2 regions of the Methylobacterium sp. AC315 genome follow, and region 2 is predicted to be linked to the other one. Evidence: riboswitches for the same ligand, from Rfam matches in the RefSeq annotation. Region 2 holds a riboswitch; the other holds the start of a gene.
What was found. A riboswitch is a leader RNA that binds a small molecule or an ion and turns the genes downstream of it on or off. The one in region 2 is predicted to bind thiamine pyrophosphate.
Positions count from the first base shown of each region.

Region 1 (11,929 bases), on a different contig from region 2:
GGGCGACGATCTCGGGGGGGCCGCCAAGGGGGCGCTCACTGCGGCCCAGAACGCGCTGGCGGCCCTCGACGAGGCCAACGCCCTGCATCAGTTCTCGGTGCCGGTGGCGGCGGGAATCGCGCTCCACCACGGCGAGGCCGCCTACGGCAATGTCGGCTCGGGCTCCCGGCTCGACTTCACGGTCATCGGCCGCGACGTGAACCTCGCCAGCCGGATCGCCCGGCTGAACCGCCAGCTCGGCGAGCCGCTGCTGATGTCGAAGCCGTTCGTGGACTTCCTCTGGGGCGATCCGATCCCCCTGGGCGAGCACGTCCTCGACGGCTTCCGCGAGCCCATGGCGGTGTTCCGCCCGAAATTCCTGCGGCCGCGTGCGCCGAGCTGAGAGTTTTCGCAAAATGTCACAGGACTGATAAATTCGCCCCCATACGTAACAATGACATCAGTGCCGTTTAGAACCTCTGTGCTTAGCCGTGTGACGCGGATATTTTTCCGACTGCCCCAGCTTTTAGGCTCTCCATAATCGAAAGATCGTAGACCTGTGCTGGGATTATCCCGATCCAGGCACCGACTCGGCCATCTTGACTAGAACTGCGTTCGCCAAGGCTGCGGTCCGGGTGAGAACCTCGTCTGGAACTTCCGGCAGGTCGAGTATTTTCAGGCACGCCGCCGCGCAGGCCTTGTGTTGCGCCGTGTGATAAGCGTGAATTGAAAATTCTTCCAGCAATCCAAAATCGTAAACCCAGGGCATTATTGCGATGCCTTCTTTTGGCGCCTTGAGGGACAGTCCGGACTCCGCATACCGGTATCCCGCCGCAAACTTCTCCTTGCGTCTGCAGTATTGGCTAGCGCTGTGGCGTGCCTCAGCCCGTGCCGGACAGACGGGAATCATGCGATCGTACAGCTTCAGGACTTTTTCCGCGGGCTCATTCAATTTCTCCATGAGCCAGGCAGCGTTCAATAAACTGATGTATACTTCTTCCTTCCAATACCCGAGGCTGCTTCGCTTCAGATAACAATCCAGTGCCTTGAGATCTTCGCCGACATCGCGATAAGATCGCGCGAGATAGAACGTGTATCGCGCGATCATGAATGGGTCTTTTTCAGCAGCTAACGCTCTTTCCAGAACCGCCAAATCTCGTCGTTCCGACGACCGATCGCGATGACGAGCTCCATCGTCGCCGCGACGCATGGCAAGCGGCAGCTTGGGTGTTGGCGGGTCCTTTTGGCACTCCAGAAATTCATGCACGACGCCTCGATAGCGCCAATTTTTATTATTTTTAATCAGTTGTATACGCCAGTATTCTGTATTTTCATCCAAAATCGTCATCATGTACCCTGCCGCAATGAGCTTCGGCATCGAGAAATCATTGGGAATTATCAATTGATCGTCGGCATCGATGATCAAACTATATACGGCGTGCGGGCGCGCTAATTTTAAAGCCTCGGTGCGGTTGAAGGCGAAATCGACCCAGGGTCTCTCCACAAGCGTACCGGGCATGTCTGCCATCGCTGCGCGGATGACATCCTGTGTTCCATCCGTCGAGCCGGTATCGACAATGATCCAATGGTCAATAACGGATCTCACAGAATCAAGACACCTGCGAATAACGTGAGACTCATTCTTGACGATCATGCAAAGGCAAATTTTTTGACCAAAACTATTCATGCCAATACACCCAAAGAAAATTTCGTTACATCGCCTCTTATCGTGCTGCGTCTTTTGATAGCGCAAACCTCCTCATCACCCAATCTAGCTCCCCGCATTAAATTTACTTTTTGATTTTCATTATTTATATAGCATTATAAAGGGCGAATTATTCAAGTACTTTTTCAAAATTAACGACTATCTCTTATGGAAAATTCATTGAATATTACTGATTATAACTCAAAAAATTAAAATATTGGGAATCGCTGGCGCAGGTATGCCGGCATGCACGCTCGTGCCGCGGACGCCTTCAATGATCGAGCATGGCGCATATCGCTCAACCGGCAAGCGACGCGATCAGAATTAGGCCCTGGGCCGGAGATCCGATCGGTGATTGCGCCACCAGGAATGTTGCATCCCAGACCGCCGCTCGCCGTATCAGGCTTGACCCGCGGGGCCTACGCGACCAGATCTATCGCTGTTCCAGGGAGATCCCCGGCAAGGGGCTGAGAAACCGCTGGCAAGTCCCCCGGACCTGCGGCGCGGAAATCCTTCGAACCTGATCCGGCTCACACCGGCGTAGGGATTGGACCGCGGCCGCCTGAATGGCAGGTCACCGCTTCTCACCGAAGCAGACGGCCCGATCTTCGCGACGGAATTCCGCGGAGATGACTTTGGCTTTTGACCGCCCCGTTTCGCCGATCGGACGCCGCCGCCTCCCGGGCGGCTTCGCCGCGCAGGCCTCGCTGCCGGCGCGTGCCGATGTCGCCGTCGTCGGCGGCGGGTTGATCGGCCTGTCGATCGCCTGGCGGCTCGCACGCGCCGGCCGCGCGGTGGTCGTCATCGAGCGCGACACGATCGGCGCGGGTGCGAGCCTGGCCGCCACCGGCATGCTGGCCCCGGCCGCCGAGCACGAGCCGGGCTCCGATCCGCTGCTGCCCCTCGCCCTCGAATCGCTCCGGCTCTGGCCGGGGTTCCGCGACGCCCTCGAAGCCGAGACCGGCCTGCCGATCGATTATCGCGCGGACGGGACCGTCGTGGTCGCCATCGGCCGCGACGAGGTCGAGCGCCTGCGCTTCCGCTACGACCTGCAGCGCCGCTCGGGCCTCGACGCCGCGTGGCTCCCGGGCACCGAGGTGCGGCGCCTTGAGCCCGCCCTGCGGCCGGCCGTCACCGCCGGAATCCATTGCCCACTGGATCACCAGGTCGATCCCCGCCTCGTTATGGCGGCACTGGCCGAAGCCTGTCGGCGTGCCGGCGTGACGCTGGTCGAGGGCCTGGCGGTGAGCGGGCTCGACTGGTCCGGCGGAACGGTGACCGGCATCCGGGCCGGCGACGAGGCCGTGACGGCCGATACCGTCGTGCTGGCCTCCGGCGCGTGGAGCGGGGAGGGCGGCCTGCTGCCCGAACATCTCGCCCTGCCGGTGCGACCGCTCAAGGGCCAGTCGATGGCCCTGCGCACCACCGCGCGCACCGGCACGCTCAGCCGGATGATCTGGACCGAGCAGGTCCACATGGCGCCCAAGAGCGACGGCCAGCTGATCGTCGGCGCAACGGTCGAGGATTGCGGCTTCCGGTCGGGCATCACCGCCGGCGGCCTCTTCGCCCTGCTCGAGGGCGCGCGCCGGGTGCTGCCCGGCATCGAGGAGATGGAGGTCGAGGCCGTGTGGGGCGGCTACCGTCCGACCTCGGACGACGACGCGCCGATCATCGACACGCTTGCGCCGGGCCTCGTCGTCGCCACCGGCCATCACCGCAACGGCTACCTGCTCGCCCCCGTGACGGCCGAGGCGGTCGCCGAACTCGTCACACGCGGCGCGCTGCCGGAGATCGCACAGCCGTTCACTCGGGCGCGCTTCGACCGACGCGAACCCACGAGGGCCTCGGCATGAAGCTTCTGGTGAACGGAGAAATGCGGGATCTCGCGGTCGAGACCATCGCGGCCCTGTTCCGGGCCGAGGCCGACGAGACCGGTATCGAGAGCCCCCAGGGCATCGCCATCGCGCTGAACGGCCGCGTGCTGCGCCGCCGGGACTGGGACGAGACGCCGGTCGCCGAGGGCGACCGGGTCGAGATCGTCCGCGCCATGCAGGGAGGTTGACCATGGACCAGACCGTCACGCCGCTGCGCCCCGAGACCGAGGCGGACCGCTTCACCATCGCCGGAGTGGAGCTGTCCTCGCGGCTGTTCATCGGCACGGCCGGCTACCCGACCCAGGCGATCATGCGCGACGCGGTCGCGGCGTCTGGGGCCGAGGTCGTCACCGCCTCGATCCGGCGGGTGTCCCTCCAGGGCCACGGCTCGGACACCGTGCGCATCCTGAAGGGCAAGCGCTTCCTGCCCAACACCGCCGGCTGCGAGACCGCCCGCGACGCGATCATGACCGCCGAACTCGCCCGGGAGGCTCTGGACACCAACTGGATCAAGGTCGAGGTGATCGGCGACCGGGAGACCCTCTATCCCGATGTGGCCGAGTTGATCGAGGCCTGCCGGCATCTGGTGGACGAGGGCTTCGTGGTCCTGCCCTACTGCAACGACGATCCGGTCGTCTGCCAGCGCCTGGAGGATCTCGGCTGCGCCGCGATCATGCCGATGGGCTCGCTGATCGGCTCCGGCATGGGGGTCGCCAACCCGGCCAATATCGAGCTGATCTGTCGCCGCGCGAGCGTACCGGTGATCGTCGACGCCGGCATCGGCACCGCCTCGGATGCGGTCATCGCCATGGAGCTCGGGGCGGCGGCCTGCCTGATCAACACCGCCATCGCCAAGGCCGACGACCCGGTGCGGATGGCCCGGGCCATGGGCCGCGCGGTCGAGGCCGGGCGCGATGCCTATTGCGCCGGTCGCATCCCCCGCCGCGGCCGGGCCGATCCGTCGAGTCCGCAACTCGGCCTCGTCGGCTCGTGAGACCGCTGCCGTCGCGGCTGCTGGCAGTGACGGACCGGCACGGGCACGCCCGGCCCCTGGCCGACACCGTGCAGGCGGCGCTCGACGGCGGCGTCCGCTGGATCTGGTTCCGCGACCGCGACCTCGACCCGGAGGCGCGGCGCAGCCTCGGCGCCAGCATCGCCGCCAGGGTCCGTGCGGCGGGCGCGTTCCTCACGGTCGGCGGTGACATCGCCCTGGCTGAAGCACTCGGGGCGGACGGCGTGCATCTCGGTGGCGGCACCGGGCCGGAATGGATCACGGCGGCCCGCGCGGCCCTCGGACCGAATGCGCTGATCGGGATCTCGGCCCACGCACCCGTGGAAGTCGAGGCTGCCGCCGGGGCCGACGCCGACTATGTCACCCTGAGCCCCATCTTCCCCACCGCCAGCAAGCCCGGCTACGGCCCGGCCCTCGGTCCGGAGGGCATAGCGGCGGCCCGTCGTGCCAGCCTGCCGATCGTCGCCCTCGGTGGCGTCACGCCGGAGCGCATCCCGCTCTGCCAGGATGCGGGTGCAGCCGGGGTCGCCGTGATGGGCACGCTGATGCGCGCCGCCGGGCCCGCGGCCGCCGCCCGTCGCATCCTGGCGGCCTGGGACGGGTGCCAGCCCTAACCCCCGTCGGGCGCAGGCGGACGGCGTCTCCGGGTGGACCGCCGCGGAGCGGTCGCCAGCGCCGCGAATGTATGCCTCACTCCGCGCCCGATTCGGAGCGCGGGGGTGGTGTTGCGGGCAGACCGATCGTCCTTCGGCTGGCGCTGGCTCGGCCGTTCGCTCGCGTTGCGCCGGGGGCAGGTGAACTGGCTCCTGATCGCGATCGCGGCGGGATACGGCGCCGGGCTGGTCTTTCCGGTCGCCACCCAGCGCATCGTCGACGCGATCGTGGCCGGGCAGGCCGACCTGCACCTGCTCGGGCTGGCGCTGCTCGCACTCCTGTCGATCGCCGCCGAGGTCGGGCTCACCGCGTTCCGGGGGCGCCTGATCATCGCGCTGGCGGTCTTCCTCGACCGCCGGATCTCCCGCCGCGTCTTCGCCCACCTGCTGCGGGTGCGGATCGACGGTGCCGGCTTCAAGTCCGGCGAAGTCTTGAATCATTTCCAGCAAATCACGAAGATCCGGGACTTCGTCCTGCATCAGATCCCGAACACGGTGATCGATGCCGGCGGCGCGCTCGTCGCCTTTGGCCTGGTCCTCTACTACGACGTCGCGGTCGGGGCGGCGCTCGCGGTGGCGGCGCCGCTGATCGTGATGATCGCGAGCAACCAGATCAGCGGCATCTGGAAATCCGCGAAGGCCTATTACCAGTCGATCAGCGTCCGTGACGGCACACTGGCCGAGAGCGTCAACGGCCTGGCCACCGTGAAGTCGCTTGCCCTCGAAGCCGGGCGGATGCGGCGCTGGATTACGGTGACGGACAACACGCTTGCCGAACTGAGCGGCGTCATGGACCTGCAGCGGCGCTACGGGCTGCGGTCCCAGGCGGTCTCGCGGGCGATGACGCTGCTGGTCATCGGCGTGGGCTGCTGGCGGATCTATGGCGGCTACCTGACCGTCGGCGAGTTTTTAGCGATCCAGGTGGTCGCCGCCCGCATCACCGGCCCGCTTCTCGGCAGCGCCGACATCCTGCGCATGGCCCAGGAGGTGAACGTCGCGATCCGCGAGATCGGCGGCTTCCTCAGCCTGCCGCGCGAGCAGGCCGGCCGCCATCCGCCCCTGCGACGGATCGGTCCCGGCGGCATCCGCCTCGACGGCGTCTCACTGACCTATCCGGGTGCGGCGCGGCCAGCGCTGTGGGATCTGAGGGCGACCCTGCCGGAGCGCGGCATCGTCGCCATCGTGGGACGCAACGGCTCGGGCAAGTCGACCCTGCTGCGCATCCTGCTCGGCCTGCAGCGCGACTATACCGGCCGGGTCGAGATCGGCGGTGCCGATCTGCGGGATTACGATCCCCGATGGCTGCGCGGCCAGATTGGTACCGTGGATCAGGATACGATGCTGTTCTCCGGCAGCGTGCGGGAAAATCTCGCTGCGCAACGCCCGGATGCGGCGGCCTTCGACGCGGCCCTGGACTTCGCCGGGCTGCGGGGACTCGTCGAGACCCTGCCCGAGGGTCTCGATACGTCCCTTGGCGAGGGCGGCCGGACCCTGTCGGGCGGCCAGCGCCAGCGCCTGTCGATCGCCCGTGCGGTGATCCGCAACCCGCCGGTGGCGCTCCTCGACGAGCCGACCGCCTTCCTGGACCCGGAAGCCGCCCTGGCGCTGGAGCGCAACCTCACGGCCTGGGGCCGCGAACGGCTGCTGATCCTCGTCACCCACCATCTCGCCGCGGCGCGCCAGGCCGACCGGATCCTGGTCCTCGACGACGGCCGCCTGCTCGGCGACGGGCGGCACGACGATTTGCTGCGCACGGTGCCGCTCTACGCGGCTTTGTGGGAGGATTACACGCGCGCGATGGTCAGGAGCGCAGACCGGGCCATCGAGCCGACCGGCTGACCTTCCTTGACCGGCCCTATTTGGCCGTCGGGCCGTAAGGCGGGCGCGGGATCGCCCGGTGCGCGGCCCGGAGCGCGGCCGACCAGCGCTCGCGCAGGTCGTGGAAATAGCCCTCGCCGGCCTCGATCCGATGGTTCACTTCGAGGTCGAGGCCGTTGCGGCGGGCGACCGCGATGTCGATCGGCAGGCCGACGCCGAGGTTCGACCGCATGGTCGAATCCATCGAGACGAGGCTGACCTTGAGGGCGTCGTAGAGGTCGCTCTCGAACTTCACCGCCCGGTCGAGGATCGGCTTGCCGTACTTGTGCTCGCCGATCTGGAGGAAGGGCGCGTCGGTGCTGCACTCGATGAAGTTGCCGGCCGAGTAGATCAGGAACAGCCGCATGCCCTCGCCGGCGATCTGTCCGCCGAAGAGCAGCGAGATCGAGAACCGGATGCTGGCCGCCTCGAACCCGTCCCGCTCGATCGCCCGCACCCGCCGGATGGCGCGCCCGATGAGCTGCGCGGCCTGGAACATCGTGGGCGCTTCGATCAGCTTCTGCGGCGGCTCGCCGTCGTCGCTGGGCACACCTTCCTGAAGCAGGCTCAGGACCGACTGGGTGATCGACAGGTTGCCGGCCGAGGCCAGCATCATCACCCGCTCGCCCGGCACGTTGAAGTGGTGGAGCTTACGGTAGGTCGAGATGTCGTCGAGCCCCGCATTGGTGCGGGTGTCGGCGACCATCACGAGCCCCTCCTCGACGAGGACACCGACGCAGTAGGTCATGGATCTCGGGCTCTCGCGGGGTGGGTTTCCGGCTCTCGCCGAGCCGGCGGCCCGCCCTTCAGGGAAACGGGCGAAGGATCAGGCGAAGAATTAGGCAGGGAATCAGGCAGGGACTCAGGACTGTGCGGCGTCCCTGCCTTGCTCGACGCGGAGCTTGACGTCCAGTGTCTCGGTTCCGCCACCGGTGCGGCTGCCGCGGATCGGCGCGGCGCCCAGATAATCCAGCCCGCAGGCGACACGGATCGTGCCGTCGGACGGGGTGTCCTGGTAGCAGGCGTCGAACGCCACCCAGCCGAGATCCGGCACCAGCGCCTCGGCCCAGCCGTGCGGCGCCTCGACATCGGCCTGGCCGTCGCCGCGGGCGCGGTAGCCCGCGACGTAGCGGGCCGGGATGCCGAGGTGGCGGGCGGCGGTGATGAAGACGTGGGTCAGGTCCTGGCAGATGCCCTTGCCGGCGGCAAATGCCGTGGCGGCGGGCACGCCGTTGGCGGCCGGCCCCGGCTCGTAGACCACCGTCTGAGGAACGGTGTCGCGCAGGCGGTGCAGCACCGAGAGCGGCTTGCTGTCGCCGTCGGTGGCGACCCGCTCGGCGAAGACCTGCAGTTCCGCGCTCGTCGTGCAGAGATCCGTGTCCCGCAGGTAGAACTCGTCGGGCAAGCGCTCGACCGTGCCGCGGACCACCCCGTGGGTATCTTCGGTGTCGACTGCGCCGGTGACCCGGATGGTCAGCGCGTCGGCCGGCGCGTCCGGGGTGAACCAGTGGACGATGTTGCCGAACCCGTCCTCGCGGGCGGTCAGCCGCCCGTCGATGGAGGTGTCGATCCGCCAGGTGCGGACATATTGCCCGTCATGGTCCCGCGGCGTCAGGCGCATGACCTGGACGAGGCCGCGGGCCGGGTGCTCGTAGGTGTAGATGGTCTCGTGGACCACGCGGATGCGCATGCGCCGGGCCTGTCTGTCTTTCCGATTGCATCAGCCCGAACCGGTCTCGCCGGCGCTCGGGCGACGATGATGCGTCGTCATACGCTCGGCGCATCGCCCCGGATCCGCCCCCCGGGACGATGCGCTATCCGACCAGATACTGCTTCGCGATGGCTTCGCCCACCTTGTTGTTCTCCACGATGAACGCCTCGACGAACTCGTGGAGCCCGGAGTTGAACACGCGGTCGATATCCTCGCTGTCGAGCTTGGCCAGCATGTTCCCGGCCAGGCGCTGGCTCGGGCCGCGGCGGCCGTAGGCGTCGGCGACGAGGTCGAGATACTCGACGATCACGCTGTAGCAATTGGCAAAGGAGCGCGGCATCTGCTTGTTCAGCATCAGGAGGTCCGCCACCAGCAGCGGCTTGACGCTCTCGCGATAGACCCAGTGATAGGCGTTGAAGGCCGACACCTCGCGCAGGATCGTGGTCCATTGAAAGTAGTCGAGGCTGCCGCCGACCGTCTCGTTCTGCGGCAGCAGGATCTGGTACTTCACGTCGAGGATGCGGGCGGTGTTGTCGGCCCGCTCGATCGCCGTGCCGAGTCGGGTGAACCAGAACGCGTCGTTGCGCAGCATGGTGCGGAAGGCCGAGCCGTCGAAGGTCAGCGAAACGGTCTTCACCCAGTCGAGGAAGCGGCTGAACTCGTCGCGGCTGAGCTCCTTGCCGGCGTAGTTGCGCAGCTCCAGCCAGGCGCCGTTGATCGCGTCCCACATCTCGGTGGTGAGCGCGGTGCGCACCGAGCGGGCGTTCTCGCGGGCCGATTCGATGCAGGAGCGGATCGACGAAGGATTGTGCGGGCTGAAGGCCAGGAAGTCGCAGACCGTGTCGGCATTCACGACACTGTAATGCGGCTTGAACAGGTCCGGATCACCGGCCGAGGCGAGGGCGGATTCCCACTCGTTGGTCTCGCCGCCACCATAGCTGGTCGGCAGCGAGGCGAGCCGGTGCGCCGCGTCGAGGATGCGCGCGACGAAGTCGGCGCGCTCCACGTAACGCGAGAGCCAGAAGAGGTTGTCGGCAGTCCTGGAGAGCATGGTGTGCGAACTCGGATCGGCTCGGCGGCAGGCGGCGCGTCTGGCAGTGTGGAAGCGCTGGGGACCTTAAGCGTCGAGCACCCAGGTATCCTTCGTACCACCGCCCTGGCTGGAATTGACAACCAGGGACCCCTCTTTCAGCGCGACGCGGGTCAGCCCCCCGGGCACGATGCGGATCTGGTCCGCGCCGTTCAGCACGAACGGCCGCAGGTCGACGTGGCGCGGGGCGACCCCGGAGGCCACGAAGGTCGGGCAGGTCGAGAGCGACAGCGTCGGCTGGGCGATGAATCCGTCCGGGGCATGCTTGAGCTTCTTGGCGAAATCCTCGATCTCGCGCTTGCTCGCATGCGGCCCGACCAGCATGCCGTAGCCGCCCGATCCGTTGACCTCCTTCACCACCAGCTGGGACAGGTTGTCCATCACGTAGGCGAAGGACTCCTTCTCACGGCAGCGATAGGTCGGCACGTTGTGCAGGATCGGCTCCTCGCCGGTGAAGAACTTCACGATCTCCGGCATGTAGCTGTAGACGGCCTTGTCGTCCGAGATGCCGGTGCCCACGGCGTTGGCCAGGGTCACGGAGCCGCGCTCGTAGGCGTTCATCAGGCCCGGCACGCCGAGGACCGAATCGGGGCGGAACACCAGGGGATCCAGGAAGTCGTCGTCGAGGCGGCGGTAGATGACGTCCACCCGGCGCGGCCCCTCGGTGGTGCGCATGTAGACCACGTCGTCCTTGGTGAAGAGGTCGGACGCCTCCACCAGCTCGACACCGAGCTTGTCGGCCAGGAACGAGTGCTCGTAGAAGGCCGAGTTGTAGCGGCCGGGGGTCAGCAGCACCACCGTGGGGTCGCGCGTGGTGGAGCCCGGTGCGAGGCTGCGCAGGGTCGCCAGCAGGGCGTCCGGGTAGTTCTCGACCGGCGCGACCCGGTGCTTGGAGAACAGGTCCGGGAACAGCCGCAGCATCACCTCCCGGTTCTCCAGCATGTAGGACACGCCGGACGGGATCCGGGCATTGTCCTCCAGGACGAAGAAGTCCTTCTCGCCGGTGCGGACGATGTCGATGCCGGCGACGTGGACGTAGAGGTCGTGCGGGACCCGGAACGAGCGCATCTCCATCCGGTAATGGGCGTTGCGGTAGACGAGGTCGGCCGGGATAATGCCGGCCTTGATGCATTCCTGCGCGCCGTAGACGTCCTTCAGGAACAGGTTGATCGCGGTCACCCGCTGCTTCAGCCCGCGCTCGAGGAAATCCCACTCCGGCTTGGTGATCACCCGCGGGATGATGTCGAACGGGATCAGCCGCTCGGTCGATTCGTTGTCGCCGTAGACCGCGAAGGTGATTCCGATCCGGCGGAACAGCAACTCGGCCTGGCTGCGGCGGGTGTTGAAATGCTCGGGCGGGGTGGTCTCGAGCCAGGTCTTCAGCTTGCCATAGGCGTCGCGGACGGCGGCCGGGTCGGCGGCGCCGTTGCCGATCCCGTTCATCTCGTCGAAGGCCGTCAACGCCATTCCGATTCTCCCTAACGCTCCCGCTCTTCAGGCAAGAGACGCGCCACCCAGCAGGGCTATACGCGCGGGCACCAACGCTCAAGTCGGCCGGAAGATCAGAACAGCTTGAGGCCTTTCAGGCTGGCATGTCCGTTTCGACCCAGGATGATATGGTCGTGCACTACAATCTTCAGTGGTGCCAGCACCGACACGATTTCGCGAGTCATCGCGACGTCGGCCGTGGACGGACTGGGATCGCCCGACGGGTGGTTGTGGGCCAGGATGATCGCGGTGGCCGAGAGTTCCAGGGCCCGGCGGGCGACCTCCCGGGGATAGACCGGCGTGTGGTCGACCGTGCCGCGGCCCTGGACCTCGTCGGCGATCAGGTGGTTGCGCTTGTCGAGGAACAGGATGCGGAACTCCTCGCGCGCCGCGAACGCCATGGTGGCCCGCAGGTACTCGCTCAGCGCGCTCCAGGAATTGAGCACCGCGCGCTCGCGCAGCGCGCCGCGGGCGAGCCGCCGTCCCGCCGCCTCGATCAGCTTGAGGTCGGCGGCGACCCCGGCGCTCACGCCCTCGACCTCCATCAGCCGGGCCGGCTC
Region 1 covers NZ_CEEDEA010000028.1:940-12,868, forward strand. The annotation lists gene AC0IY0_RS25755 (adenylate/guanylate cyclase domain-containing protein) at 1-382, shown strand, start outside; gene AC0IY0_RS25760 (glycosyltransferase) at 548-1,633, opposite strand; TPP riboswitch at 2,122-2,249, shown strand; gene thiO (glycine oxidase ThiO) at 2,314-3,537, shown strand; gene thiS (sulfur carrier protein ThiS) at 3,534-3,746, shown strand; gene thiG (thiazole synthase) at 3,749-4,552, shown strand; gene AC0IY0_RS25780 (thiamine phosphate synthase) at 4,549-5,184, shown strand; gene AC0IY0_RS25785 (peptidase domain-containing ABC transporter) at 5,293-7,062, shown strand; gene AC0IY0_RS25790 (proteasome-type protease) at 7,079-7,828, opposite strand; gene AC0IY0_RS25795 (transglutaminase family protein) at 7,943-8,770, opposite strand; gene AC0IY0_RS25800 (alpha-E domain-containing protein) at 8,895-9,842, opposite strand; gene AC0IY0_RS25805 (circularly permuted type 2 ATP-grasp protein) at 9,909-11,348, opposite strand; gene radC (RadC family protein) at 11,444-11,929, opposite strand, start outside.
Region 1: another riboswitch for thiamine pyrophosphate. It lies ahead of thiO (glycine oxidase ThiO); the one in region 2 lies ahead of thiC (phosphomethylpyrimidine synthase ThiC).

Region 2 (11,929 bases):
CCGGCCGCTAGCATCCCGGCGCCTTAACCCGAGGCGGTCGGATCCTGCCCCAGCACCCGCCGTGCCTCGGCGAGCAGCACGGGGTGCCGAACCGATTGCGGGCCGGAATCCGGCGTCTCGCGGCCGAGCCGGGCGATACGCGCCGTGAACAGCTTCCGGCGCAGGCCGAACCGGCCGATGCTGGCCGTGAGCGCCAGCAAGACGACCCGCACGGCCTCGGTGCGCTCCCGCTCCTGCACGATCTCGTTCTTCAGCGCCTCCTCGCGCTGCAGGGCGGCATCGAGTTCGAGCCGGACGGCGGCCCGGCTCGCCTCGTCCCGGCGCGCGGTCTCCAGCTGGATCCGGCATTCCTGCAACGCGCTGAGGATCATGAGCTCCTGCGCCGACGCATCCCGCATTGAGTCCTCCCGGTGCACCATCGCCCGGTGAACAACCCGGCACGCGCCCGATCCCTGTCATGAAAATTCGGCCCCGACCTGCGAAGGCGTCGAAGGGCGGACCGTCGCTGCGGTTCGCCTTACCGATGCCGGGCGCCAGCCGGAAGCCATCGCCCCACGATATCGAGGTCGCGATCAGCGGCGAAGCCGGGATCGACGCCATGCGTTGCAGGATTGCCGTAGCCCTGGGGGCATCCTGAACGCCGCGAAGCTGGCGAGCCTGCAGCGGCGGCGCATCTCCTGGATGACCCAAACACGTATTGAGTTTCGGCCTGGGATACCAGTCTCCGCCCGCCATCCAGCCCGTTAACCGTCTCGCCGTATTGTTCAGTCCGCGCGCCTGGGTGTCGCGGACCGGGACCGGAGAGAGGGTGCGATGACGGAGGATCGCCGCGGGGCATTCCGCAAGAACGCCTTCACGTTCGGCACGCTGCTGCTCGCATGCGGCGAGGTCGGCTGCCTCGTCTGGGACGCCACCGAGACCGGCGCTCAGATCGAGGTCGAGGAGGATCAAGCCGTGCCGGACCGCTTCCCGCTCCGTCTGACGGACGGGGCCGACCCGCGGCAGGCCGCCGTGGCGTGGCGGCGCAGCCGCCGGATCGGCATCGCGTTCGAGAGCTGAGCTGCCGGCCTCAGGTGGCCGCGAGGGACGGACGCGGGCGCGGCGCTCCCGCCAGCCGGAACCAGGCCGGACGCACGAACAGCAGGGCGAGCGGCGTGTGGCGCACCAGCCGCTCCAGGGCCAGCGGCACCAGCAGCGCCGCCGCCATGACGATCAGGCTCGCAAGCCCGATATCGTTCACGAGCCCGGTGCGGACCAGGATCTCGCGGGTCGCGGCCATCGGCAGCGAGAAGGCAAGATAGATCACGATCGAGCGCTGGCCGCAGGTCCGGAGGGCTTCGGCGACGGCGGTCCCCGACCGCTCGATCAGCGCGGCCACGACTACGATCGCCAGGGCGCCGGCCGCCCCGAGGGCGAGGCTCGCGATCGGCAAGCTGGCGAGGGTCGGGTAGGCCGGATGGCCGGCGGGCGTCAGCGCCATCCATCCTTCCAAGACGGCCCAGGCGGCGAGGCCGCACAGCGCGGGGCCGACATGCCGGCGGGCCGCGTCGGCCAAGGCGAAGATCCGGCCGGCGAACAGGTAGCCCGCCACGAAGTAGACGTAGCGGCCGCAGAACTCCTCGACGAGGGTCGCATCGCTGCGGATGTCGGCGACCTGCAGCAGGGCCGCGCCGGCCAGCAGCAGCGCCCCCGGGCACCGGCGCAAGACCTTGGTCACCACGGAGAAGACCGCCAGCAGGTAGACGAACCACAGGCTGGAATACGGCTCGACCAGCGCGTGGGCGAGATGGGCGGCGAAGGCGCCCGGCCCGGCATCGCCGACGATACCGCCGTAGCGCGCCGCCGACTGAATCACCAGCCAGAGCCCGTAGAAGTAGGCGAAGTGCAGGACCCGGCGGTCGGCGAACAGGCGCCAGTCCCGGTCGATCACCCGCCCCAGGAACAGGCCGGACAGCAGGAAGAAATCCGGGATCCGAAACGGTTTGGCGAAGGCCACCACCGGGTGCAGGAATCCCTCGCCGCCCAGGGCCGCACCGGTGCCGATGACGGAATGCATCATCACCACCAGGAGGATGCAGATCCCCTTGGCGATATCGACCCAGGCCAGCCGGCCGTCCGCGTCCCCTGCCCCGCCCATCGTTCAGCTCCCAGACCGGGGCCAGTGTGGATCGACAAGGTTGACGGGGTTGCCGGCCCGGGACCGGAACCTGCAGATGTCCTGAGCGCCGGGTAAACGGCTACCTCAATCCCGACGCTTGCCCGCGCGGCGGTCGCGGGTCATGCGCGTGGCGGCGTGGAAGTCGTCGGGCTTGCCGCGGATCCAGACCACGAAGCGCGCGATCTCGGGATCGTCCCGCAGCGCGTCCACGTCGGCGAGCCGACGGGCGATCTCGGCCTCGCTGTAGCGGGCATGGATCGCCGAGTGGCAGATCTGGTGCAGCCGCACAGTGCCCTGGTGGGTGCCGCCCTTCAGCTTCGGGGTGAGGTGGTGCAGGCTGGATCGGGCGCGGGGCGGGATAGGCCGGCCGCAGAGCGGGCAGACCGGATCCATCCGGGCAACCGCGCCGGGCATCTCCGGATCGTCGGCGTTCCAGCGCCGGGAGCGGCGTCCGACCAAACGATGTCTCCTCCCGTCCTTTCAGGGCACAGCCTGATCCGGCGTCCTGCAGGCCGGCCCCACACGTCCGCGGAACCACGCCTCGGCCTCGCGATCCCGGGACCCGAAGATCGACATGTGGTCGCCCGGCACCAGCTCGAACCGCGCTCGGGGCCCCGCCGCCGTAGCGAGCGCCCGGGCGAGCTCGGCCGGCACCACCGGGTCGTCGGTGCCCTGGACGATCAGGACCGGCGCGGACGTGCCTTGGATGCGCCGGTCCGAGCGATAGGTGTCGCGCAGGAGCCAGGATGGTGCCAGCGGGACATGCAGCCGCACGGCATGGGTCAGCGAGTCGAACGGTGCTTCAAGGTAGAGCCCGATCGCCTCGACTTGCCCGGCGATCGCGACCGCCACCGCGGCACCCAGGGAATGGCCATGCAGCAGGATCGGCGCCCCCGGAGACCGTGCCTCAGCGGCCGCGACCGCCGCCAGCCCGTCCCGGATCAGGCCGTCCTCGCTCGGCGTGCCGGTCGAGCCAGGATAGCCGCGATAGGCCGGCGCCAGCACACCCCAGCCGGCCGCGCGCCACGGATCCGCGGCGAAGCGGGCCGCGTGCGGCTCGGGTTGGGAGCCGTTGCCGTGAAAGCTGATGACGATGCCGCAGCCGGAATGCGGCGGCCGCCACAGGGCGAACAGCCGCTCGCCGTCCACTGTCGCCACCGTGACCGGCTCGGTCCCGGGCGGTGCCGCCTGGATGCGCACGGGTTGCCCGTTCCAGGCCGCGCCCGGGTAGATCAGCCGCCGCTGGAACAGCACCAGGGCGACGAGCCAAGCCAGGTAGAGCACCGCCAGGGCGGCCAGCAGCAGGAGCAGGATGCGCATCGTTTCTTGAAGGTTCAAAGATGGGCATCGTAGCCAAGTTTGTTTGGCCCAGGACGGCTTTGATGAGTGGTTGGGCGGCCCTGCCCCTACACAGGGCTCTTGTCTTTGGGCGACCGGAGCTTCTCCCGCCGGACAACACCAGCCTGTTATCCGCTCGGCTCGCCGCAGCATTGACAAACCCATCCCCGGGGCCGAGTCTTGAACCGTTCCGAGGGGGGCCCTGAAGGGGGCTGAGATTGGGCATGCTGCCCTGACCCTTGAACCTGATCCGGCTCATACCGGCGGAGGGACGGGAACCTGCGGCTGCTCGCGTGCGTGCGGCCGGATCTCATCTCAGCCATCGCGTGGTCCGGAGCGCTCCAACACGAGGAGAGGCCCACGATGAACGCACCCGTTCTCCCCAAGGACGTGAAAGGCAGCCCCGAGACCGTGACCACGGGTCCGGTCACCGGGTCGCGCAAGGTCTACGCGAATCCGGTCGGCCGGCCGGACATCCGGGTGCCCTATCGCGAGATTGCCCTGTCCGATCCGAAAGAGGAGCCGGTGCGGGTCTACGATCCGTCGGGCCCCTACACCGAGACCGACGCCCGCATAGACCTCACCGCCGGCCTGCCCGGCGTGCGCGAGCCCTGGATCGCGGCGCGCCGCTACACCGCGGTTGAGCCCCGTGCGGTCAAGCCGGAGGATAACGGCTTCGCGGGCGACAAGCTCGTGGCGCCCTGCCCCGCTACCCGGACGATCCGCATGGCGGCCCCCGGGCAGATGGTGACGCAGTACGAGTTCGCCCGAGCCGGGATCATCACCGAGGAGATGATCTACGTCGCCCACCGCGAGAACGCCTGTCGCGACGCGATGCTGGCGGGCGCCGAAGCCACGCTGGCAGACGGCGAGAGCTTCGGTGCGTCGGTGCCGCCGTTCATCACCCCAGAATTCGTGCGCGACGAAATCGCCCGCGGCCGCGCGATCATCCCGGCCAACATCAACCACACCGAGCTGGAGCCGATGGCGATCGGCCGGAACTTCCTGGTCAAGATCAACGCCAACATCGGCAATTCGGCCGTGACGTCGTCGGCCGCGGAAGAGGTCGAGAAGCTGGTCTGGTCGATCCGCTGGGGCGCCGACACGGTCATGGACCTGTCCACCGGCCGCAACATCCACAACATCCGCTCGTGGATCATCCGGAACAGCCCGGTGCCGATCGGGACCGTGCCGATCTACCAGGCGCTCGAGAAGGTCGGTGGCGACCCGCTCAAGCTCGATTGGGAAGTCTTCAAGGACACGCTGATTGAGCAGGCCGAGCAGGGCATCGACTACTTCACCATCCATGCCGGCGTGCGGCTGGCGCACGTGCCGCTCACCGCCCGTCGGGTCACCGGCATCGTCTCGCGGGGCGGCTCGATCATGGCGCGCTGGTGCCTGGCCGGGCACCGGGAATCGTTCCTGTACGAGCATTTCGACGAGATCTGCGACATCATGCGTGCCTACGACGTGTCGTTCTCGCTCGGCGACGGCCTGCGTCCGGGCTCGATCGCCGACGCCAACGACGCCGCGCAGTTCGGCGAGCTGGAGACGCTGGGCGAACTGACCAAGATCGCCTGGGACAAGGGTTGCCAGGTGATGATCGAGGGCCCCGGCCACGTGCCGATGCACAAGATCAAGGTCAACATGGAGAAGCAGTTGCGGGAGTGCGGCGAGGCGCCGTTCTACACCCTCGGCCCGCTGACCACCGACATCGCCCCCGGCTACGACCACATCACCTCGGGCATTGGCGCCGCCATGATCGGCTGGTTCGGCACCGCGATGCTCTGCTACGTCACCCCGAAGGAGCACCTCGGGCTGCCGGACCGCGACGACGTGAAGACCGGGGTGATCACCTACAAGATCGCCGCCCACGCCGCCGACCTCGCCAAGGGCCACCCGGCCGCCCAGCTGCGCGACGACGCGCTGAGCCGCGCCCGGTTCGACTTCCGCTGGGAAGACCAGTTCAACCTGGGCCTCGATCCGGATACGGCCCGTCGCTACCACGACGAGACCCTGCCCAAGGACGCCCACAAGGTCGCGCATTTCTGCTCGATGTGCGGGCCGAAGTTCTGCTCGATGAAGATCACCCAGGACCTGCGCGCCGAGGTGCTGGCGATGGAGGAAGCGGGCGAGGTCGTGGGCGCGTCGCCCGCTATGTCGAAGGCCGAGGCCGAGGCCGGCATGCGGGCCAAGTCCCAGGAGTTCCTGGCCGAAGGCGGCAAGCTCTACATCGACGCCGCCGAATGAGGAGCCGGCACGCCCCGTCCGCTCAAGACGTGGGCGTGCCGCACCCGCCGCCGCCGCCGCGCGGTGCCGTGATCTCGATCGCCGAGTCCGGCTCGGCCCCGTAGGCATCGTAGAGCGCCGCGAGCATCAGGTCGGCGGCGATGCCGACATCGGGAGGATCTCCGAGGCTGACGGTGCGCGAGAAATTCGCTTCTCCGTCGGCTTGGGCATACTGAAGGGCCCGGAGGGCGGCCTGGGATTGCGCCTGGAGCCGAAAACCCGTTTTCCCGTAGGCGCCAGACGAGGCTTCGCACAACATCACGGTATCGAAGGGCTGGAAGATGCACTGGACATAGTGCATCGGCCGATCGCGCAGCGCCACCACGATGAAGCGATCACGCGACGTTTCGACGGGCCCGCGCCGATGGATCGCGTCAAGGCGCGCCACGACCTCGCAGCGATGCTGCCGGATGAACGCCCCCGGGGTGATAATCCTGATCGCGCCTGTCCGCTGACCGGTGGTGCCTCGGCAAACGCCGCAATCGGGAGCGCCACCGCTATTCGGGTCCAGCGCATGGATACCTCCGGACGCGTGCCGTTCCCCGTGGCGCAATAGCGACACGGATCGCCCCACCCGCGCGGTGCGCGGCATCAAGGACCAGACGAATCGCAAAATGATGCCGTTCCGGTAACGCGATCTTCATCGCGACTCCGGCTGCCGCGCAACCATCCCCTGCGCCGGGGGGGGCCGTTAACGGACGCTTAGGCGGCAGAACCGCTGAATCCCTCGATCACAGGATCGCAGGAGATCAGCCATGGATATCCGTCCGCTCAATGCGACGACGCCGGGGCCGCAGGGTCTCGAGTCGCTCGCGGCATCGGCCGCTCCGGCCGCCACCGAGGACACGACGCCGGCCCAGGCCGCCACCGCTCCGCTGGAACCGGCGGTCAAGCTCGACATCACCCCCACCAGCGACAAGGCGCGCTACATCCAGGATCCGGACACGAGCTCGATCGTGTTCCAGGTGGTGGATTCGCGGTCCGGCAACGTCGTCGAACAGCTGCCCAGCGAGACGGCCCTGCGCAACCGGGCCTATGACGCCGCCCGCGAATCGCACGCCGCCGCGGGGAACCTGTCCCGGATCGCCTGAGACGCTGGCTCCGGCGCAGGTCGCTCCACTGGGCGAGGTCCGGCTTGCGAACACGCTTTCCTGCAGAAACCGAAAGACCCCGTTTGACGGACTTGTCGGCGGGCTGCTAGATCGCATTCATACACGGGTGCACGGAGCACCCACGAGGCCCCGGCCTTGTGGGCGCCACTCCACCGCACCGGCCGTGTCCGCGGGCGTAGTTCAGTGGTAGAACGTCAGCTTCCCAAGCTGAATATGCGGGTTCGATTCCCGCCGCCCGCTCCACTTTTTTCTACTTTACATCAGCCCGTCAGTTCCGCTCGCCGCGACTGATCAGCCCCACGGGGAGGCGAGATGTGTTCGCCACGGGCGCGTTGGCGCCCGGGGCTCGAGACGCCTCTCAGGGACGCATCCTGTAAGATCAGCGTGTCGAGCGTCAGATCTGCGATTACCGGCAAAAGATGCCGGTTCTCCGTCTCAAGATCCATCATCCGCCTGCGAAGCCGTTCGGCAACTTCGCAGGCTCGGGCCTCGATACCCGAAGCGTCGGCAAGCTTACGTACGGGCCGCTTCGAGCATGCCGGTCGCCAGGGCCACCCAATAGGCGGCCCCGATCGGCAGGGCGTCGTCGTTGAAGTCGTAGCCGGGATTGTGAAGCGGCCGGCCGGGCTCGGCGCCGTCGGTGCCGAGCCAGACGTAGGCGCCGGGGCAGGCCTGCAGCATGTAGGCGAAGTCCTCCGAGGCCATCGACGGCGCGACATTTCCGTGCCGGGTCGGTATCGCCGGGACCCGGGCCGCCGCGGCGAGCGCGAGCGGGACGGCGTCCGGTGCGTTGACCGTCGAGGGATATCCGGTGTGGTAATCGACCTCGGCGGCGCCGCCATGCGTGCGGGCGGTGCCCGTGGCGATCTCCGTGATGAGAGCCGCCACCGTCCCGCGCACGCTCTCGGACAGGCAGCGGACGGTCCCCCGGATCGTGGCGAGGTCCGGGATCACGTTCCAGGCGTCGCCGCCGTGGACCTGGGTGATGCTCACCACCGCGGGATCGAGCGGGGCGATCCGGCGGCTGACGATCGTCTGCAGGGCCAGAACCGTCTCGGAGGCGATCACCAGCGTGTCGATGCCCCGCTCCGGCATGGCGGCGTGCGTCCCCGAGCCCCTGACGCGTATCTCGAACGTGTCGAGGGAGGCCATGATCGGGCCCGGGCAGGTGGCGAAGGCTCCGAGTGGCAATCCCGGCCAGTTGTGCAGGCCCCAGACCGTGTCGCAGGGGAACATCCGGAATAGGCCGTCCTCGACCATCGCCCGGCCGCCGCCCTCGCATTCCTCGGCCGGCTGGAAGATGACCCGGACCGTACCGCGCAGGTTCTCGGCGCGGGCGAGCTGGCTGGCGGCGCCGAGCAGCATCGCGACATGCCCATCATGCCCACAGGCATGCATCACCCCCGGGTTCCTGGAGGCGTGGGGCAGACCGGTCGCCTCGTGGATGGGCAGCGCGTCCATGTCGGCGCGCAGGCCGACGATCGGGCCCTCTCCCCGGCGCAGCGTCCCGACGACGCCCGTCCGGCCCAGGCCGCGATGGACCTCGAAGCCGCAGGCGGCGAGCTCGCGCGCGACGAGGTCCCCGGTTCGGACCTCCGCAAAGGCGAGCTCCGGGTGGGCGTGCAGGTCGCGCCGCCAGGCGACCATGCGACCGAGGATGTCCGCGTCTATGCTCATGCCGTTCGCTCCCTGGCCGTCACAGGTCCGATCCCGGCCATCCCTGCGGGTCGGTCGATCCACCAACAAACCCCGGCACGGTCGCGGATCGATCGGTGTCTCACGTCACCGGGACATGCATCCAGAACTGCGCGATCAGGGTCGCGCCCAGGAATGTGCCGGCATTCGCCATGAACGAGACCACGACGATGCGCCAGCCCAGTTGCCGGAAGGCGGGGATGTCCTTGGCTATGGACAGGCCGGCGAATGTCAGGATCGGAGTGGCCAGGGCGAGAAAGTTGATCTTGCCGGTCATCGCGGCGATCTCGGCCGCGTACGGCATCGCCGGATAGGTCAGCGCCATGCCGATCAGGGAGACCCAGATCACCGCGGGAAGCTTCCGCGCCGAGATCACGTAGAGACCCCAGCCGAGGATCACGACGCCAATGATGATCGCCATCCCGCCCACGACGGCGGCGTCGGGGATCACGCCGTAGGTCAGATAGTTGCCGATGAGCCCGTAGGCGCCGATCAGCAGCCACGCCACCAGCATCTCGGCGAACCCGATCGTCGTTTCCTCGTGCGCCGGGGTCACGGCGACGGCCGAGGGCTCCCGGACCGTGTTGGGGCGGTTGCGTCCGAGGATCGGTTCGAGCTTGCCGTAGGCCCAGATCGTGAAGGGCAGCGACAGGAAGAGCGTGAAGTAGGTTCCGATGGTCGTGGTGATCAGGTTGCTCGCTGCCGCGAAGGTGGCGACATCCTTGGCCACCTCGGGGGTCTGCTGCGCCGCGATGGCCCCCGACGCGGCGGCCATCATGCTGCCGGATCCGACGCCGGCCCCCATGGCGAGCGCGAGGGGATTGAAGATGTTCAGGCTGGCGATGAGACCGGCCAGGACGGCGATGAAGACGGCCCCGAACACTGTCCCGGTGAGGTATTCCGCGAGCACGCCGCGCCCCTCGGGGGAATCCATCCCGTAGCGCTCGCCGATGATGGCCAGGCTCGGCTCCCGGCCGACCGAGAAGGTGGCGCCGATGGCCTCTCGCTTGATGCCGAGGAGAAGGGCGACCGGAAGGCCGAACACCATGGTGCCGAAGAAGTGGCCGAACTCCTGGAACACGAGCGACCATCCCGACGCGAAGATCCTCGGCAGCGAGCCGCCGACCAGCAGGCCGAGCTTTGCGATGAAGACGAGGAGGGCCGGCTGCAGGAAGGCGGCCGCGGCCGACTGCGTCGAGGACCGCAGGCGCAGGAGGGCCGGGAGCCGGGGGCTCGCCAGACCGAGGGCTCCGCCGAGCAGGAGGGCCCACAGCAGGGGCAGCAGGACGATCTTTCCGGTCCCGACGGGGATGTTGATGTTGCCGATGGCCTCGGCGATGACGACGATGACCAGGGCGATCAGGAACAGGCGGACGCGGCTCGGTCTTTCGGCCGGGTTGGCCTCGACTGGGACCGGGCCTCGATGGATTGCTTCCTGTGCCATGGCTGTTGTCCTCCCTGCGATGGGTCGCGGCGCTTAGGGTCCTGATTGTTGTTCTTGCGCCGGCGTCGGGGCCCGCGGACCTGGTTGTGGGCCCGCGGGGCGTCGAGGGCGTCCGTGTGGCGGCGGCCCGTTCGGGCGGGCGCCGTTTGGTTCAGCCCACCCGGCTCAGCCGACGTAGCCGAAGGCGACGCCGGGTTGGGCTGCGGTCTCGACCCACACGCTCTTGGTCTGGGTGTAGGCCATCAGCGCCTCGCGCCCGGAGGACCTGCCGAAGCCGGAGCGGCCGAACCCGCCGAAGGGCGAGGCGACGTTGATCGTCTTGTAGCCGTTGACCCAGAACGTCCCGGCCCTGACGGCGGCGGCGACCCGGTGAGCGCGGCCGACATCGTTCGTCCAGACCGCGCCGGCGAGGCCGTACGGCGTGGCGTTGGCGATCGCGACCGCCTCGTCCTCGGTCTCGAACGGCAGGACGGTCAGGACCGGGCCGAACACCTCGTCCCGGGCGATCGCCGCATCGGGCGTCACGCCGTCGATCACCGTCGGACCGAAGTAGAAGCCGCCGGTGTCCCGCAGGTTGGCCGGACAGGCGCCGCCCGCGGCGATGCGGGCGCCGGCATCCACGGCCTGGCCCACCATCGCGGCGATCTTGTCGCGTTGCCGCCGGTTGTTGATCGGGCCGATCTGGGTCGTCGGGTCGGTGGGCGCGCCCACCGGGATGCGGCCGGCGGCGTAGGACAGCCGCGCCACGAAATCGGCGTGCACCGACCGGTGGACGAGGAGGCGCGAGCCGGCCACGCAGCTCTGCCCGGCGCCGCCGAAGATCGCCGCCTGCGCGCCCACCAGGGCACGGTCGAGGTCGGCATCGGCGAACACGATGTTGCCCGACTTGCCACCGAGCTCGAGCACGCTCGGCACGATGTTGCGCGCTGCCGCGGCCGCAATCTGCGCCCCGGCCTCGGCGGAGCCCACGAAGACCACCAGCCGCGTGTCGGCATGGGCGACGGCCGCCGCCCCGGTGGTCGGGCCCGCGCCCGCCAGCACCGAGACCAGGCCGCGCGGGATCCCCTCGGCCCGGTCGCACAGCATCCCGAGCGCCAGGGAGGTCAGAGGCGTCAGCTCGGAGGGCTTCAGCACCACCGCGTTGCCGGCGCACAGCGCCGGGGCGATCTGCCAGCCGGCGGTGAAGATCGGGGCGTTCCACGGCGTGATCTGCACCACGGTGCCGAACGGCTCGGCGCGGGTGTAGTTCAGGTGCGAGGTCGGGACCGGGATGACCTCGCCGTGCAGCTTGTCGCACCAGCCGGCGTAATATTCGAACATCTCCGCGACCTTGCCGACCTCGCCGCGCGTGTCGCGGATCGGCTTGCCGGCCGACAGGGTCTCCAGCTCGGCCAACGCGTCGGCGTTGTGCCGGATCAGGGCGGCCACCGCCCACATCGCCCGGCCGCGGGCCGCCGCCGTCATGCCCCACCAGGTCCGCTGGGCGGGCCGGGCCGCCGCCATGGCGGCATCCACGACGGACGCGCCGGCATCCGCAAAGCTCGCCACCACCCGGCCGTCCGCCGGGTTCACGAGGTCGAGGGTTTCCCCCGTTCCCATGAGGATCTCGCCGGACACCAGGCTGCCGATGCGGTCGCCCAGGGAAAGGGCGGACAGGAGGTCCCGGATGCGCTGCGCCGCATCGCCGTGCACGCTGGTCGACATCAGTTGGCTCCGTTCGAGTTGCGGTAATCGGCCATGCGGGTGAAGTCCGCGGCGTCCGGGATGGCGTCGCGGGTGGTCGCCCAGATCTGCGCGACATGGGTGGACAGCGGCAGGTCGGCGCCGCTCTCGGCGGCCAGCGCCATGGCGAGGCGCACGTCCTTGCGCATCAGCCCCGCGGAAAAGCCGCTG
Region 2 covers NZ_CEEDEA010000003.1:131,290-143,218, reverse strand. The annotation lists gene AC0IY0_RS05875 (ATP-dependent helicase) at 24-398, opposite strand; gene AC0IY0_RS05870 (pilus assembly protein PilZ) at 814-1,059, shown strand; gene AC0IY0_RS05865 (acyltransferase family protein) at 1,070-2,137, opposite strand; gene AC0IY0_RS05860 (HNH endonuclease family protein) at 2,243-2,617, opposite strand; gene AC0IY0_RS05855 (alpha/beta hydrolase) at 2,639-3,478, opposite strand; TPP riboswitch at 3,680-3,785, shown strand; gene thiC (phosphomethylpyrimidine synthase ThiC) at 3,860-5,746, shown strand; gene AC0IY0_RS05845 (TY-Chap domain-containing protein) at 5,769-6,377, opposite strand; gene AC0IY0_RS05840 (hypothetical protein) at 6,541-6,876, shown strand; tRNA gene AC0IY0_RS05835 (tRNA-Gly) at 7,067-7,140, shown strand; gene AC0IY0_RS05830 (M20 aminoacylase family protein) at 7,411-8,574, opposite strand; gene AC0IY0_RS05825 (DUF3100 domain-containing protein) at 8,675-10,036, opposite strand; gene AC0IY0_RS05820 (aldehyde dehydrogenase family protein) at 10,202-11,740, opposite strand; gene AC0IY0_RS05815 (NAD(P)-dependent oxidoreductase) at 11,740-11,929, opposite strand, start outside.